One region of the Glutamicibacter sp. HZAU genome, then DNA from elsewhere that is predicted to be linked to it. Evidence: riboswitches for the same ligand, from Rfam matches in the RefSeq annotation. Region 1 holds a riboswitch; each other region holds the start of a gene.
The links. Region 1 has a riboswitch for thiamine pyrophosphate ahead of thiM (hydroxyethylthiazole kinase). Riboswitches for the same ligand answer to the same signal wherever they lie in the genome.
Positions count from the first base shown of each region.

Region 2: another riboswitch for thiamine pyrophosphate. It lies ahead of EKH49_RS13565 (ECF transporter S component); the one in region 1 lies ahead of thiM (hydroxyethylthiazole kinase).
Region 3: another riboswitch for thiamine pyrophosphate. It lies ahead of thiC (phosphomethylpyrimidine synthase ThiC); the one in region 1 lies ahead of thiM (hydroxyethylthiazole kinase).

Region 1 covers NZ_SCKZ01000006.1:203,984-209,347, reverse strand. The annotation lists gene thiD (bifunctional hydroxymethylpyrimidine kinase/phosphomethylpyrimidine kinase) at 1-627, opposite strand, end outside; gene thiE (thiamine phosphate synthase) at 624-1,265, opposite strand; gene thiM (hydroxyethylthiazole kinase) at 1,258-2,052, opposite strand; TPP riboswitch at 2,042-2,136, opposite strand; gene EKH49_RS10715 (GntR family transcriptional regulator) at 2,171-2,539, opposite strand; gene EKH49_RS10710 (hypothetical protein) at 2,536-4,065, opposite strand; gene EKH49_RS10705 (aldehyde dehydrogenase family protein) at 4,155-5,364, shown strand, end outside.
Region 2 covers NZ_SCKZ01000008.1:113,505-118,868, forward strand. The annotation lists gene EKH49_RS13540 (Na+/H+ antiporter subunit D) at 1-573, shown strand, start outside; gene EKH49_RS13545 (Na+/H+ antiporter subunit E) at 585-1,211, shown strand; gene EKH49_RS13550 (monovalent cation/H+ antiporter complex subunit F) at 1,214-1,480, shown strand; gene mnhG (monovalent cation/H(+) antiporter subunit G) at 1,480-1,881, shown strand; gene EKH49_RS13560 (DUF4235 domain-containing protein) at 1,942-2,193, opposite strand; TPP riboswitch at 2,269-2,389, shown strand; gene EKH49_RS13565 (ECF transporter S component) at 2,404-3,060, shown strand; gene EKH49_RS13570 (ATP-binding cassette domain-containing protein) at 3,057-5,364, shown strand, end outside.
Region 3 covers NZ_SCKZ01000007.1:89,826-95,189, forward strand. The annotation lists gene EKH49_RS12360 (DEAD/DEAH box helicase) at 1-792, shown strand, start outside; gene thiC (phosphomethylpyrimidine synthase ThiC) at 883-2,625, opposite strand; TPP riboswitch at 2,622-2,729, opposite strand; tRNA gene EKH49_RS12370 (tRNA-Thr) at 3,006-3,077, opposite strand; tRNA gene EKH49_RS12375 (tRNA-Thr) at 3,608-3,679, shown strand; tRNA gene EKH49_RS12380 (tRNA-Met) at 3,727-3,803, shown strand; gene EKH49_RS12385 (GTP pyrophosphokinase) at 3,896-4,672, opposite strand; gene EKH49_RS12390 (DUF2797 domain-containing protein) at 4,912-5,364, shown strand, end outside.

The sequences.
Region 1 (5,364 bases):
GAGGGTGCAGCCGGTGCCGTGGGTGTTCTTGGTGGCATGGCGCGCACCGTGCAGCTCGCAGAGCACCCCGTCCGCTGCTACCAGCGCGTCGGGGCAGTCCGCCCCGGCCAGATGCCCGCCCTTGGCCAGCACCAGGGCCTCGTGCTTGGCCGCCAGGCGCTGGGCCTGGCGCAGCACCTCGTCCCATGATGCGGCTACCGGCTCGCGCAGCAGGCTGGCCAGTTCCAGCAGGTTCGGGGTGATCACCGTGGCCCGGTCCAGCAGCGAATCGAGCGCCGCTTCGCCATCCAGCAGGCGGTCCCCGCTGGTGGCCACCATGACCGGGTCCAGGACTACCGGAGCATCCACGGTGTCCAGCCAGCCGGTGACTGCGCGGATCACCTCGGCGTTGGCGAGCATCCCGATCTTGATTGCATCGATGCGGATATCCGCGCTGATGGCTTCAAGCTGGGCGAGGACGAAATCGCCGCTGATCGCCTGCACCCCGGACACCCCATGGGTGTTCTGCGCGGTCAAGGCGGTGATCACGCACATTCCGTAGCCGCCGTTGGCGGCAATGGCCTTCAGATCCGCCTGGATTCCGGCGCCACCGGAAGGATCGGATCCTGCAATGGACAAGATGTTCATTTGGCGGCCTCCCATGCCGAAACGAGCTGCGCGCTGGCCTGCTGCGGATCCTCTGCATTGCAGATGGCGCGGACCACTGCCATGCCCGCTCCGCCGCCGGCACGGATGGCTGCCGCGTCCTCGTGGGTAATGGCGCCGATTGCCACGCAGGGCAGCGAGGCCAACGTCGTGGCACGCGCAAAGCCGTTGAGGCCCAGGGGAGTGGGATGGTCCTTCTTCGTCGGGGTGGCGCGGACGGCCCCCACACCGAGATAGTCGATGACCGCGGCGTCCTTGTTCGCCTGGGACAGTTGCTCATCGCTGGAAGCGCTCAGTCCGATGACGCCTTCGCCGATGATCTGCCGGGCCAACTGCACCGGCACATCCTTCTGCCCGATATGGATGCCGTTCACGGCTGCACCGGCAGCCCGCGCCGCGAGGTAGACGTCGATGCGGTCATTGATCAGCAACTGGGCCTTGCCCTCGGTGAGCTTGGCGGCCGCGCAGGCCAGCTCGAAGAATTCCCGGGCGGTTTCATCCTTGGCGCGCAGCTGGATCCACTGGATTCCTCCGGCGACGGCGCCTTCGATCACTTCCAGGGTGCTGCGCGGGGTGCAACTGGCAGTATTGGCTACCAGGTAGGCTCCGTAATCATGCATGGTTCAGTTCCTCGTGCTTCAAAGTCTTAAGTTCTTCTGGATCGGTTGCGGACAGCGCATCAATGAATGCGACGGCGAAGCTGCCCGGACCTGTGCTGTTTTCCAGGGCCTTTTCAGCGGCCAGCCCGTAGAAGCCGTGGGCCGCGATGGCGGCCTCGAACGGGTCATCGTGGACCGCAATCATGCCGGCGCAGAACGCGCCCAACGCGCAGCCGCCGCCGGTGATCCGCGTCAAGCCGATGCCGTTGGTGTGCACCAGGACTGTCCGCGTGGCATCGATGATGGCATCGGACTGGCCGGAAATGGCCACCACGCAGTCATGCTGCTGGGCCAGCTCGCGTCCAGCCGCCAAGGCCGCAGAGACGTCATCCAAGGCATCTACACCGCGTGAAGCCGATTGCCGTCCGGCCAGGGCCAGGATTTCCGAGGCGTTGCCGCGAATCAGGGCCGGGCGTTGCCTGGCAATGTGCCGTGCAAAATCCGTGCGCACCGGCAGGGCGCCGACCGCTACCGGATCAAGGATCCACGGGGTGCCTGCTGCGCTCGCCGATTGCACGGCTTCTTCCATGGCGGCCAGCTGCTCGGTGCTCGGAGTTCCCAGATTCACCAAGACGGCGGAAGCCGCCTTTGCGAAGGGGCCGGCCTCTCCGGGCAGATCCGTCATGGCCGGGGACGCGCCGGATGCCAGCAGGACATTGGCGGTGAAATTTGCTACGACGGTGTTGGTCAGGCAGAAAACCAAAGGTGATTGTTGCCGGTATTCTTGGGCAACTGCATGCAAAGCCATGCGACATCCCTCCGCTAGCGTGAACTAGATCAGGTTCAACGGGTCTCATCTCAGTCGGTTGTTCCGACACCCCGTGTCACTGCCATAGAGCGTACGCACAAGCGGTTCCAAGGACAAGTTACTTACGCTCGCGCCGCGCCACCAAGGCCTTGAGCGTGGCCGCATCGACCTGCTGGGCGGCTGCCAGCGCCCAGAGGTGATCCACCGCGGCCAGCAGGTCTTCGCTGGCATCCACCGGCCGAAGCCGTTCGTTGACCACTGTGCCGGCCCGCCGCCGGGAGGTGATCAGACCTTCGGCTTCCAGTTCCTTGTAGGCGCGCGCTACCGTTCCGGCAGCAACGCCGAGGTCGGTGGCCAGTGCGCGCACGGTGGGCAGCTTGCTGTCTGCGGGCAATTCTCCCAGGGTGATCAGCGAGGCGATCTGCAAGCGGATCTGCTCGTAGGGTGCAGTGGCCGCCGCGAGGTCGACACTGATTTGCGTGCTCATGATGCTGCTGTCGGCTGCTGTGCACGCACCATCGCGGTACCAGGACGCTCCAGGAAAATCACCGCTGGGACAACGAAGACCAGAAGTGCAAACAGCCCCAGGCCTGCAGGGAAGCCGTAGCCAATCAGCAGCATGGCAAGCACAGCGCTGGTGGCAACGCGCATCGACCGCAGCTCCAGAACCCGCCGATACCAGATTTCTTCAGCTGGCGAGACGGCCCAGGGAATAGTCGCCCGGCGGCAGGACCAGATGAAGCCCATATGCGCCGCCGCAAGCAGCAGCAACAGCCCGATGACTAGTCCCCGGTTCGGAGGAGCGAACCCCCAAAGCGTCTCCAGCGGTGGATTCAATAGCAGGTAAGCGCAGATGGCAACCAGCAAGCCAGCGGCGATGTAGGACCACAAGGGCAGGGGTGCATGATGCTTTGGTGCTGCACTCGCCTGCCGAGCCACCTTGCTGGCGTAGCCCAGATACAGCGTATTGAGCACGATGTAGAGCAATGCCGCACCGGCAAAGAGCACCAGGATCCACGTAGTTCGTTCATTGGTCGGCATCCGGAATTCCTCATCCACGGGCAGGAATGACCAGCCGATGGCAACGGCGAGCAATGCAAGGGTAGCCGTGGTGTATTGCAATGCGAAGAGCTGATCTCGCAAGCGCGAGAAGGCGGTCCGTTCCCTGGTGGTGGAGTGGGCCGAGAATGTGGTGCGCGGACCCCAGAAGAACAGCGTAAGAGCCACCGCAAGGGCGCCATAGTTCAATAACTCGTACGGTCCACCGGTTGAATAGCCTTGCGAGTAATTGGCCACCGATACGCAAAATGCCAGCAGCACGATACCGGTATTGCGCAGCAACCGGTTGAGCCATACCGTGCGCAAGGCATGGTTGTCTTCGGCGGTGATGCCGGCCAAGGGGCGCCGGTTCAGGATCACTGCTGCAATCACCCCGGCGGCCACGACGATACCTGCCAGAGCCACGATGAAGACCGGGAGCATTTGGTTTCCGGGCAGCAGGCCATCGGTTGGGCCCGCAGAGGTGTAGGAGTAGCTGCCATCAGAATCGAACATAGTGGTTTCCGACTCTGGGATGCCAACGCTCCCTTCGACGCGGGAGGCAGGCCACAGCAATCCCACCGCGGCCAGCAGCAACAGCGCGACGAAAATCCCCAGGGACTTCGGGAACGGCGTCGCCAGGGTGCGCGCCTCCAGTGAGGCGGTGCGCACCGGCTGGAGTTCCTTGAGCCAGGTGAACAAGCCAATGAGGTAAACGAGAAGAATCCAGATTCCCGGCGAGAGAGCTGCAGCGAAAACCGAACTCGAATCGGTCCCGTTCATGGGAATGCGCCACGTCTGAGGCAGATCCCACGAAGTCGAAGCGAAGAATGCGATCAATGCGCACCAGAATGAGTGCGACTGGGCGCGGACGATAGCCGGTGCCTCACGCCGATGCGCCACGGAGCGCAACCACAGGTATATGACTGCGCCAACGAAAGCGATGGATATGGCGCTCGCCGGGATCTGGCTCATGGCCATTAATGTATCAACTATTTGATACATATTGAATCCCTTCGCGAATTAATCAGTGAATATCCGCCTCGTTGCCGTACGCTCAAAACATGGGTCTGTTTACTTCCACGCCGTTGCCCGAACCGGTCGGCGATTCCGCACCTCCGGTGGACGAGCATCCATCGCGCATTGCAACAGTTCTGAGCCATTTGCGGCGTTCTGCTGACACCCGGATCACGCATCCGCGACGCTTCCGCATGCAACAGCTCAAGGCCCTGGAAAAGATGCTCGACGAGCATCTGGAAGACTTCGTCCAGGCCCTGGCTGAAGACCTGGGCAAGAGCGCCACCGAGGCCAAGTTCTCCGAGATCGACGTGGTGCGCGCAGAAATAGATTTCGCCCAACGCCACCTCGCTGAATGGATGGATTCCACCAGCGTCAAAGTTCCGCTGGCCCTGCAGCCGGCCATGGCCAAGGTGGAGCCGCGTCCGCTGGGCGTCGTGCTGATTATCGGCGCCTGGAACTACCCGGTCCAGCTGGTACTCGCACCGCTGGTCGCGGCCATTGCCGCCGGCAACGCCGCGGTGATCAAGCCATCCGAGCTGGCTCCGGCCACCTCGGGCGTCTTGGCCAAGTTCCTCCCGGTCTACCTGGATGAACGTGTTTATGCGGTCGTTGAGGGAGGAGTGGACACATCCACCGAGCTGCTTGCCGCCCGCTGGGACCATATCTTCTACACCGGCGGTGAACGCGTGGCCAAGATCGTGGCTGCCGCGGCGGCAAAGCACCTGACGCCAACCACTTTGGAATTGGGCGGAAAATCGCCGGCCGTGGTGGAAAACGATTCGCTGGCTTCGGCAAAGCGCCTCGCCTATGCCAAATTCATGAATTCCGGTCAGACCTGCGTGGCCCCGGATTATGTCTTGAGCATTGGGGACTCCACTGAGCTCATCCAGCGCCTGGGCCAGGCCATCACCAGCTTCTACGGCAAGGAGCCGTTGACCCACCCGGACTACGGCCGCATCGTCAGCCGCAAGCACTTCGACCGGCTGTTGTCGATGTTCGAGCAGGGCGAGGTGGTTTTCGGGGGCGAATATGACGAGGAAACACTGCGCATCGCACCGAGCATCATGCGCAATCCAGATCTTGAGGGAAGCTTGATGACCGAGGAGATATTCGGTCCAATTCTTCCAGTGATCGAGGTGGAAAGCTTCGAGGAGGCCCTCGAATTCATCGCCCGGAGGCCGTCTCCGCTGGCTGCCTACCTGATGAGCGAAAGCCCGCGGCTGCAGTCGATCTTCTCCGACCGGGTGCGCGCCG
Region 2 (5,364 bases), on a different contig from region 1:
TTCATGGTGGCGGGCCTGATCGAACGCCGTGCCGGCAGCTCGAATGTCACCCGGCTCGGTTCGCTGGCCAAGCTGTCCCCGGCGCTCTCCCTGCTCTTCTTCATCCCGGCCATCAACCTGGGCGGCATCCCGCCATTCTCCGGGTTCCTGGGCAAGTTCGGGTTGCTGCATGCTGCCGCGCAGGACGCCGACCCGCTGACCTGGGTAGTGATCGGCGCCGGGCTGCTGACCAGCCTGCTGACCCTGCTGGCGATCATCCGCGTGTGGGCCCGCGTGTTCTGGCGCCGTGCCGCCGATGCCGAGGTGCCCAACCAGGAGCTGGTGGCCGAAGCGACGCAGGTCGCCGACGAGACGCTGGCCGGCGGTGCGCAGAACCCGCGCCTGGGCTTGAAGCTGGCCAAGCGGCTGGAAGCCGACTCCTTGCCCTGGGGCATGCGCTATGCCACCGGTTCGCTGGTGCTGGCGGGCATCGCCCTGACCGTCTTTGCCGGGCCGATCTTCGAATTCTGCGAGCGGGTGGCCGCTGAGCTGATCGCCCGCGAACCATATATCAGCTCGATCTTGCCATTCTGATTGGAGGGATGATGCCGAACAAGAACTTTGAACCGCGCGACCAGCGCATCGATGATGCGCTGGATACCTCCGGCGTGCGCCACCGTGCGACACTCAGGCAGGAGTGGCCGCTCCTGCTGCTGCTGCTCTTCGTCTGGGGCGCCCTCTGGCAGGACTTCTCGCTGGCGAACATGATCTTCGGGGCGGTCATTGCGCTGGTGATCGTGAACCTGTTCCCGCTGCCGCCGGTGGTCCTTTCGGGCCGGATCAACCTCTGGTACTGCGTGAAGCTGTTCATCTGGTTCCTCGGTCAGGTTGTCGCGGCCAGCGTCCACGTGGCCTGGCTGGCAGTGGCCCGCGGGAAGAGCACCCGCAGCGCGATCATCGCCGTCCCGCTGCGCACCGGCTCGGACCTGATCGTGATGACCGTGGGCCACGTGCTCACGCTGATCCCGGGATCCTTCGTGATCGACGTGGACCGCAGCTCGTCGACCCTGTACCTGCACTACATCGACATCCAGTCGCCGGAGGATGTGGAGACGGCACGGGCAGCTATCCGGGACATCGAACGCCGGCTGATCATGGCCATCGGCAGCCGTGACGAGTACGAGGCGATCAAGAGCGAATGCGGACCGGACTTCGCTGCGAGGAAGGGGTAAACATGCTGGATATCGTCATCTGGATCTGCGGCATCATGCTCGGGCTGGGTGCCATCGCCTGCCTGATCCGGGTTGCCAAGGGTCCGTCAATCCTTGACCGGGTGCTTGCCTTGGACGTGATGCTGCTGATCATCTCCGCCGCCCTGTGCCTGGAGATGGTGCTGCACAAGCACACCGACTACCTGCTGTTCGTGGTTGCCGCGTGCATGCTCGGCTTCATCGGCTCGGTGACCGTCTCACGCTTCGTCTCGGATCAGAGGAATGCCTAATGGAACTCTTCCTCGATATCCTCGTCGCCATCCTGCTGATCCTCGGCTGCCTGATGTCCTTGATCGCAGGCATCGGCTTGCTCACCTTCCCGGACATGCTCACCCGCATGCACGCGGCCACCAAGCCGCAGGTGCTCGGCTTCCTGCTGATCTTCGCCGGGTTGGCCATCTACCTGCGCAGCTGGGCGGTGATCCCGGTCCTCGCGTTGGCTTGGGGCATGCAGCTGCTGACAGCGCCGGTTTCCGCCCACATGATCGGCCGTTCCGGCTACCGCACCAAGCACGCGGCCAAGGAAACCCTGTTCTCCGATGAGCTCAGCCTTGTGGTCAACAGGGTCAATGGCGCACCGCCCACCGGAGCAACACCGATGTCCAAGGCCGAAGCGCCAGAGGACAAGTAATGCGAAAAGAGCGGGGGCAGTTCAGCTGAACTGCTCCCGCTCTCGGCTTGCCGCCGAAGCCTATTTGGTGAACTTGGCAACAACCTTGTTGGCGCTGCGGTCGGCCACGGTCTGCATGATCGCTGCCACCAGGGCCGAGACGATCGCGAAGCCCAATGCGCGGCGGAAGGACGCTTCAGCCGCTTCCTCGGTGCCCTTGCGTGGCGCTTTGCTGCCGGTTGCCTTCAACCAAATGAAATCAACCAGCTTGCCACCGAGCATGCCCGCGCCAACGGTGATTCCGGTAGTGACAAGTTTCTGCACTTTATCCATTTTTTCCTCGCGATCAAGCTCGTGACACATCGTTCCTCTGCCCAGCATACCTGCGGTATGGTGGGGGAGCAGTAATTATTCCGACAGGGGAGCGTCAGACTTCTACGAAGTCGCAGGACGCTGAGAGTGCGATGGATCGCAGACCCTCGAACCTGCCCCGGCTAGTACCGGCGAAGGAAGTCGAGCATCTCGGATGCGGATAGGCGCAGCATGCCCTCATTCCGTGCATCCCCCCTCCTTTCCATAGGAGGACCAACAGTGAACGAAACAATTTCGAAGCATCGTACCGGCTGGCGTGTCGTCGATATCGTCGTGGCATCGGTGATCGCCGTGGCTTCAGGAGTCATTTTCTGGGCATGGAGTGCCGGCTATGGCCTGTTTTCGCTGGCCTTCGCGGCTTTCCCTCCAGCCACCGCGCTGCTCACCGGCATGTGGCTGTTCCCCGCGGTGCTCGGCGCATTGATCATCCGCAAGCCTGGCGCCGCGATCTACTGCGAGCTGCTGGCCGCCGTGGTTGAAGCGCTGCTCGGCTCGCACTATGGGTTGACCGTGCTGATCTCCGGCCTGGTCCAAGGCCTGGGCGCGGAGCTGGTCTTCGCGGCATTCCGCTACCGCAAGTGGAACCTGGGCGTGGCACTTCTGGCAGGCCTGTTCTCCGGCCTGTTCGCCGGCATTACTGAGGCATACATCCTGGCCTACTACGTCGAGTACACCGCCGGGATGAAGATCTTCCACGTGATCGCCACCGGTGTTTCCGGTCTGGTCATCGCCGGGCTGCTGTCCTGGCTGGCCACGCGCGGACTGGCGAAGACCGGTGCCCTGAGCGCACTGGCGAGCCGGCGTGCACACCTGGAAACCGCAAAATGAGTTCAGTTGCCAATTCCGATGCCGCCTCGCTGACCCAGCGCGGAGCGTCAATCACCGCAACTGGTTTCGGCTGGCAGCACTCGGAGCGGCAGGAACCTGCCATCTCGGGGCTGGATCTGCAGATCCACGCCGGTGAAAAGGTGCTGCTGCTCGGTCCATCCGGTGCTGGCAAGTCGACGTTGCTGCATGCAATGGCCGGGCTGCTGGAAGCCGATGAGGATCAGCAGCTTGCCGGCCAGCTGCTGATTGATGGCAACGATGCGTTCAGCCGGAGCCACCCGGTGGGCTTGATGCAGCAGGACCCGGAAACCCAGGTCGTGCAAAGCAGGGTCGCCGATGATGTGGCCTTCGGAGCGGAGAACCTCGGGATGGATCCGGGCGTGATCCGCCAGCAGATCCCCGAAGTGCTGGACGCGGTCGGATTGGGCGCGCTGTCCTTCGACCACCGCACCCAGCAGCTCTCCGGCGGGCAGAAGCAGCGCTTGGCCCTGGCTGGCATCCTGGCCATGGAACCCGGCCTCATGCTGCTCGATGAACCGACCGCCAACGTGGACCCGCAGAGCATCGGGCCGTTGCGCGATGCGGTGCTGAACGCCGCGAAGCTATCCGGTGCCACGCTGGTTGTGGTCGAGCATCGGCTCGAAGCCTGGGCAGAGCATATGGACCGGGTTATCGTGCTGGAACCGGGCGGGGGAGTCGCGCACGACCTGGATCCGCGTCAGCTGTACACCGAAGAACCCGTGCGCCAGGAGCTGGCTGCCGCCGGGCTATGGGTTCCCGGATATGTTCCGCAGGTGGCACCGGCCGAGAACCTTGCCGGAGCTATGCTGCTGGAAGCGCGGCAGCTGGTTTGCGCCCGCACGGCTACCGCGCCGCATACCCAGGCGGTGGATATGGAAGTGCAGGCGGGCACCGCGACGGTGATTCTCGGCGAGAACGGCGCCGGCAAATCGACGCTGGCCCTGGCCCTGGGCGGTTTGCTGTCCCCGGCCGGCGGCGAGCTGACGGCCACCGCGCAACTGGCTGACGGCCTGGGCAGTTCCCCGTTTGCCTGGAAAGCCGGTGCACTGATCGGGCGGATCGGCTCGGTCTTCCAGGAGCCCGAACACCAGTTCGTGACGCAGAGCGTCCGCGAAGAGCTGGCTTTCGCACCCAGCCGTGCGCAGGCGAGCAGCGCCAACGCGCCGAAGTACGACCCGGCCCAGGTCCAGGCGCGCGTCGATGCGTTGCTTGAACGCTTGGGGTTGGCGCATTTGGCTGAGGCGAATCCGTTCACGCTCTCCGGCGGAGAGAAGCGCCGGCTGTCCGTGGCCACCGTTTTGGCAGCCGCGCCAGAGGTGCTGATCCTCGACGAGCCGACGTTCGGGCAGGATGCGAACACCTGGCGGGAGCTGGCCGGGTTGCTGGTCGAAGAGCTGCAGCAGGGCACTGCGATCATTGCAGTCACCCACGATGAGCATTTTGCCTCGGTGCTCCAGGCCAACCAGCTGGTGCTCGCTTCCGGCACCCCGGATGCTGATGCCCCGCGCCAAGGGCCGGTGCTCGATGCGCCGGTAGGGCACAGCTGGCTGGCGAAGATCAATCCGCTGGCCAAGCTGGGTGCGGTGGCCGCGGCAACGCTGCCGCTGATCACCACCTTGGATTGGGTCTCGGCACTGGTGATTATCCTGGCGACCGTGGTGTTCTTCCCGCTGGCCGGGCTGAGCCTGCTGAAATTCCTCAAGCGTGCGTGGCCGTTGCTGCTTGCCGGGATCTTCGCGGCCTGGGGCATTGCCCTGGTGGGCCAGGACAGCGGCATGGTGTACGCGCAATTCGGCGCCTTCAGCATCACCGAGGGATCGGTAGCCGGCGGCATCGCCACCGGACTGCGCGCCTTCGCACTGGCCATCCCGTGCATCTTGCTGCTGGCCACCACGAACCCCAGCGATTTGGGCGGGGCGCTGTCCCAGCAGCTGAAGGTCCCGCACCGGTTTGTGCTCGGGGCGCTGGCAGGCATGCGATTGCTCGGGCTGATGGTGGAAGAATTCACCACGCTCAGCCTGGCCCGGCGTGCTCGCGGTGTCGGAAACTTCGGCACCGTGGGCCAGCGCATCAGGGCAACCCTCGGCCAGGTGCTGGCGTTGCTGGTGCAGGCGATACGCCGCGCCGGACGGCTGGCAACCACGATGGAGGCCAAGGGGTTCGGCACGGCCAAGCGCACCTGGATTCGCACGGCCACCTTCACCTGGCGTGATGGCATGGTGCTGGCAACCGGAATCCTGCTTGGCACGGCCGCCATGGCTGCGGCCGTGCTGGCAGGGACCT
Region 3 (5,364 bases), on a different contig from region 1:
CGCGAGAAGTACCTGCTGCGTGCCATCGAGAAGGCGACCCGCCAGCCGGTGACCCAGATGCAGCTGCCGTCGCTGGATTCGGTCAACGACCGCCGCATCCAGAAGTTCACCGACCGCATCGACAAGACCATCAGCGGCCAGGACCTGACTACTTTCCGCGAGATCGTGGAGAAGTTCGCTGCCGAGCACGAGGACCTGGACCACCTGGAAATCGCGGCTGCACTGGCTTTGATGGCCCAGGGCGGACGCCCGCTGCTGATGACCGAGCCGGTCATGTCGCCTGCGAAGAAGGCCCGCATGGATCGCCCGGAGCGTGGCGAACGCGGTGAGCGCGGTCCACGTGCCCGCAAGACCGCTGCCGAGGGCAACGCCATGTACCGTCTGGCAGTTGGCCGCCGCAACCGCGTGCAGCCAGGCTCGATCGTTGGCGCACTGGCCAACGAGGGCGGCTTCGATTCTTCGGAAATCGGCGGCATCGACATCCGTTCGGACCACACCCTGGTGGAGCTGCCAGCAGAGCTGAGCAAGGACCAGTGGCGTGCACTGTCCAAGACCCGCATCGGCGGCGAAGCCATTGATCTCCAGCTCGACAATGGCCGCAGCCCGCGCCGTGACGACGATGGCGACCGCGGTGGTTTCCGTGGCAGCCGTGGCGGCTACGGTGGTGGACGTGGCGGCCGTGGTGGATTCGGTGGCGGACGCAATGGCGGACGTGGCGGATTCGGCGGCGGACGCGGCGGCAAGGACCGCTACAGCGATTCGAACCGCAGCGGTGGACGTCGCGACTACTAAGCCTGCAGCGCACAGCTGAATAGCACTGGATAACGCCCTTGGGGCAAGCCGAAAGCTTGCCCCAAGGGCGTTTTCGCATGCCCGGGCTAATTACTCGGCAGGGGTCCCGACGGGGATCTCGTCCCCGAGATAGACCGTGCCCCCGCTTTCCAGGAACTGCCTGCTTTTCTGCGCCATCCCGGCCAATGCCGCCTGCGCCTCGGCCGAGCCGTATTCGTCGCGGATATCCTGGGAAATGCGCATGGAGCAGAATTTCGGCCCGCACATGGAACAGAAGTGGGCAGTCTTCGCAGGCTCGGCCGGCAGCGTCTCGTCATGGAATTCCTGCGCGGTGACCGGATCGAGGGACAACGCGAACTGGTCATTCCAGCGGAATTCGAAGCGAGCCTTGCTCAGCGCATCATCCCGTGCCGTGGCACCCGGATGCCCCTTGGCCAGATCTGCCGCGTGCGCCGCGATCTTGTAGGTGATCACCCCGGTCTTCACGTCATCCCGGTTGGGCAGCCCCAGATGCTCCTTGGGGGTGACATAGCAGAGCATCGCGGTACCGTAGCGGGCAATCTCCGTGGCGCCGATGGCGCTGGTGATGTGGTCGTAGCCCGGCGCGATATCGGTAACCAGCGGGCCCAGGGTGTAGAACGGGGCCCCGTCGCACAATTCCTGCTGGCGCTCCACATTCTCGCGCACCAGATGGAAGGGGATATGCCCCGGTCCCTCGACCATCACCTGCACATCATAGTGCCAGGCGCGCTTGGTCAGCTCGGCCAGCGTGTCCAGCTCGGCGAATTGCGCTGCGTCGTTCGCATCCGCGATGGAGCCCGGGCGCAGCCCGTCGCCCAGCGAGAAGGCCACGTCGTACTGCGCGAAGATCTCGCACAGCTCATCGAAGTGGGTGTAGAGGAAATTCTCCTGGTGGTGCGCCAGGCACCAGCCGGCCATGATGGACCCGCCGCGCGAAACCATGCCGGTCACCCGGTTGGCGGTCAGCGGGATGTAGCGCAGCAGCACGCCGGCGTGGATGGTCATGTAGTCCACGCCCTGCTCGCACTGCTCGATGACCGTGTCGCGGAAGATCTCCCAGGTCAGCTTGTTGGCTTCGCCATTGACCTTCTCCAGCGCTTGGTAGATCGGCACGGTGCCGATGGGCACGGGGGAGTTGCGGATGATCCATTCTCGGGTGGTGTGGATGTCATCTCCGGTGGACAGGTCCATCACCGTGTCGGCGCCCCATTTGGCGGCCCACTGGAGCTTGGAGACCTCTTCTGCGATGGAGCTGGTCACCGCCGAGTTGCCGATATTCGCATTGATCTTGACCAGGAACGCCTTGCCGATGATCATCGGCTCGGATTCCGGATGGTTGATGTTCGCCGGGATGATGGCTCGTCCGGCCGCGAGCTCGCTGCGCACCAGCTCGACATCGCATTCCTCGCGCAGTGCCACATAGCGCATTTCCGGGGTGATTATCCCGGCGCGCGCATAGTGCATTTGCGTCACGCGGGCTCCGCCAAGGGCCCGCAGCGGAGGGGCTGAACGTCCAGCCCATTCCGCGCTGGCCGTGCCGCGGCGGACCGCCGAGCGCCCGTCGTCGTGCAGATTGCGCTCGCGGCCTGCATAAGCCTCCACATCCCCGCGCTCCAGGATCCATTGCTCGCGGAAGGGCGGCAAGCCCTGGGTCGGTTCGCTTCCCGGTCCGCTGGTCCGATACACGGACAGCGGCTCGTTGGGCTTTCCATTGGGAGAGTCTGCCAGATGGATCTGCGTGACGGGAACAGAAATTCCCGCAGATTCGCGGTAGGCAAGGGTGTGGGCAGGGTGCTGTTCAAATTGTTCCACTGGGGAAACTCACTTCCTTCGCCGGCATTACCCGGACAGGTTCAACGGTCGCGGACGGCGATAGCCCGATCTCAGCCCTTGCCAGGGCACCCGTGTGGTCGCGAACAACTTAGCACGCTTGGGAGGAGGAAACGCAAATCCAGTGGTCAGAACGGTGACATCAATTCAGGATGCGGGCAATGGCCCGGCGGCAGGAGCTAGCTTGTACAAGCGATCAGCCTCTTGCAGCGCGAATCGGGAATCTGGGGAAGATGGCGTGGCAGAAAGCTGGCGAAGCAGCGCGGGCGAAGGCTGAGGGGATGGCCGCGCCATGGGGCACTAAGAGCGGCAGATAAACGAAAAGAGAAGCAATCTGGAATCAGATTGCTTCTCTCATTGCGAGCCCCCTGCCGGAATCGATCCGGCGACCTCGTTCTTACCAAGAACGCGCTCTACCACTGAGCTAAGGGGGCAACAGGTAAATACTTTACACAGGTTTTCGAGGTTTGCAAAATCCCCCGGGGATTTGTTGCTGACGTCACAATATTCCTAATCAAGACGGAAATGGGAGTCGGGTTGCCTAGGTGAATTCCGTGCGCGTGAGAGCTTGCTTCATGCCTCCTGGATTACTTTCGCGGCGCGTTGTGGCGACTCCGCGCACCGGATGCCAGATGTCCTTCCAGGCAATCCATAATCCCAGGGTCGAGGGACTGGGGGAGTTGAGCCTCCTGTGTTTTACGGGGGAGATCTGTGGTTCTGCCACGAGGGAAAGTGTCGCGGGATTTTATCCTGCGCGTCTGGGCGAATCCGTGATTGACCACAAGGGACACCTCAGTGAGAATCGTCACCCGAGCACCTTTTGTCCCAGTCTTCGTCCTTGAAGATCTAGGGTGAGTGGCTAATCTCAATTTGACTAGTAGTTTTATGGAAATTTCGGGGTGTTTTCCAGGTTGGTTTACCGATTTTTCTTTGCCGGGAAATGCGTGTAGAGTATTTACTCGTTGCCCCCTTAGCTCAGTGGTAGAGCGCGTTCTTGGTAAGAACGAGGTCGCCGGATCGATTCCGGCAGGGGGCTCTGAGTGAGAAGCTTTCTTGGCTTCTACTGGATTGTTTCTCACTTGTGGCGGCGTAGCTCAGCTGGTTAGAGCGCACGACTCATAATCGTGAGGTCCCGGGATCGAGTCCCGGCGCCGCTACCAAATCAAAGATCCTCGGCTTCGGCTGAGGATCTTTTTTGGTTTCCGGCTTCGAAGCGGTCTTCAGGGACCCGTCGTTTCAAAGCCAATAACGCTTAGTTGTCCGCACCCTTTTCAGGGCTCCTTGTGCTGGCTTGCTGTGCCAGCGAGAGCAGTCCCTGGAAGGCCTTCGTATCGAAATTCGTCTCTTGTCCTGCTGCATCATTGGCATCATGGCCGTGTACTTCGGTATGCAAGCGTTGCATTTGCATATCGAGTTTCGTTGCAACAGCTGCCGCATCGGCGAGCTCCTGTACTAGATGTTCTGGAACCGCCCCCTCGTACTTGTAGAAAATTTTATGCTCCAGGCTTGCCCAGAAATCCTGGGCGATCGTGCGGATTTGCAACTCCACTACAACGTCGACAGGGCCGTCGGATAAGAAGACCGGAATCTGCACAATCGCATGGACACTTTTATAGCCGCTTGGCTTCGGGTTCTTGATGTAATCCTTGATCTGGATGACCTTCAAGTCATTTTGAGCGGTCAAGGTGTTCAGGACCTTATAGATGTCCTTGACGAAACTGCAGGTAATGCGCACACCCGCAATATCGCTGATGTTCTCGCGTATGGCAGTAAGGGACGGTGCGATGGCCCGGCGGGCAACCTTGCGCATGATGCTCTCCGGAGTTTTCACCCGGGAGCTGACGTGCTCGATTGGATTGTATTTGTGCAAGTACAAGAACTCTTCACGCAAGATCGAGACCTTGGTCAGCACTTCGTCCACCGCAAACTGGTATTCCATCATGAAGCGCTGGAAATCGTGATGGAAGGCCTTCGTCAATCGCTGCAACTCGGCCGGGGACGGGGTAGTTCCAGCAGCCGTGATTGCCACTGCACGCGTCTCGTCATCAAATGGGACTGAAATCCTGGATCACCTCAACAGATTGTGGCCCGGCCCGCGGTACGTTTCCGGTGCAGTTTCAGCCTAAGGGCATCTCCTAAGAATTAGACCAGAACCAAACGGGAATTCGTCCAGCTAACTTTCGGACTTTGCGAATCGGCCAACCTGCCCACCGGACCTGCCCCTCTGCAGTGAACTATCGTTGGAGGTGAAACTTCAGAAAGGTCCTGATGGAATTCGCTTCAGCTACCCGGCAGCTATGCCACGGCATCAGCTTCGCAGAACACGAACCCGCCCCGATGCTCCGGCTGCGGACCGGCGAAACCTGGGGCACCGAGTACCTGGAAGCGGGGCGTTCACTGGCCCTGGAGATCGGAGAACTGAAGTTCTGCCTGGGCTACATCACGATGAACGCCGACGGCTCGCGCAATACGCTGCCGTGCCCCAAGAACAAGGCCTTGCGCACCGGCACCCAATGCGAGAGCTGCCGCCGGCTGGACCAGTCGAAGTTCATGCACCATTTCCACAAGACCGGCGAAGCCCCCGAAGGCCTGCGCAAGTACCTGGAACAGCCGCACTTCTTGTATATCGCCAGCTTCGCCCACGGAGCGACCAAGGTCGGCACCACGTCGGCCCAGAGCAAATGGACACGGCTGGCGCAGCAGGGCGCAGTCATTGCGCGC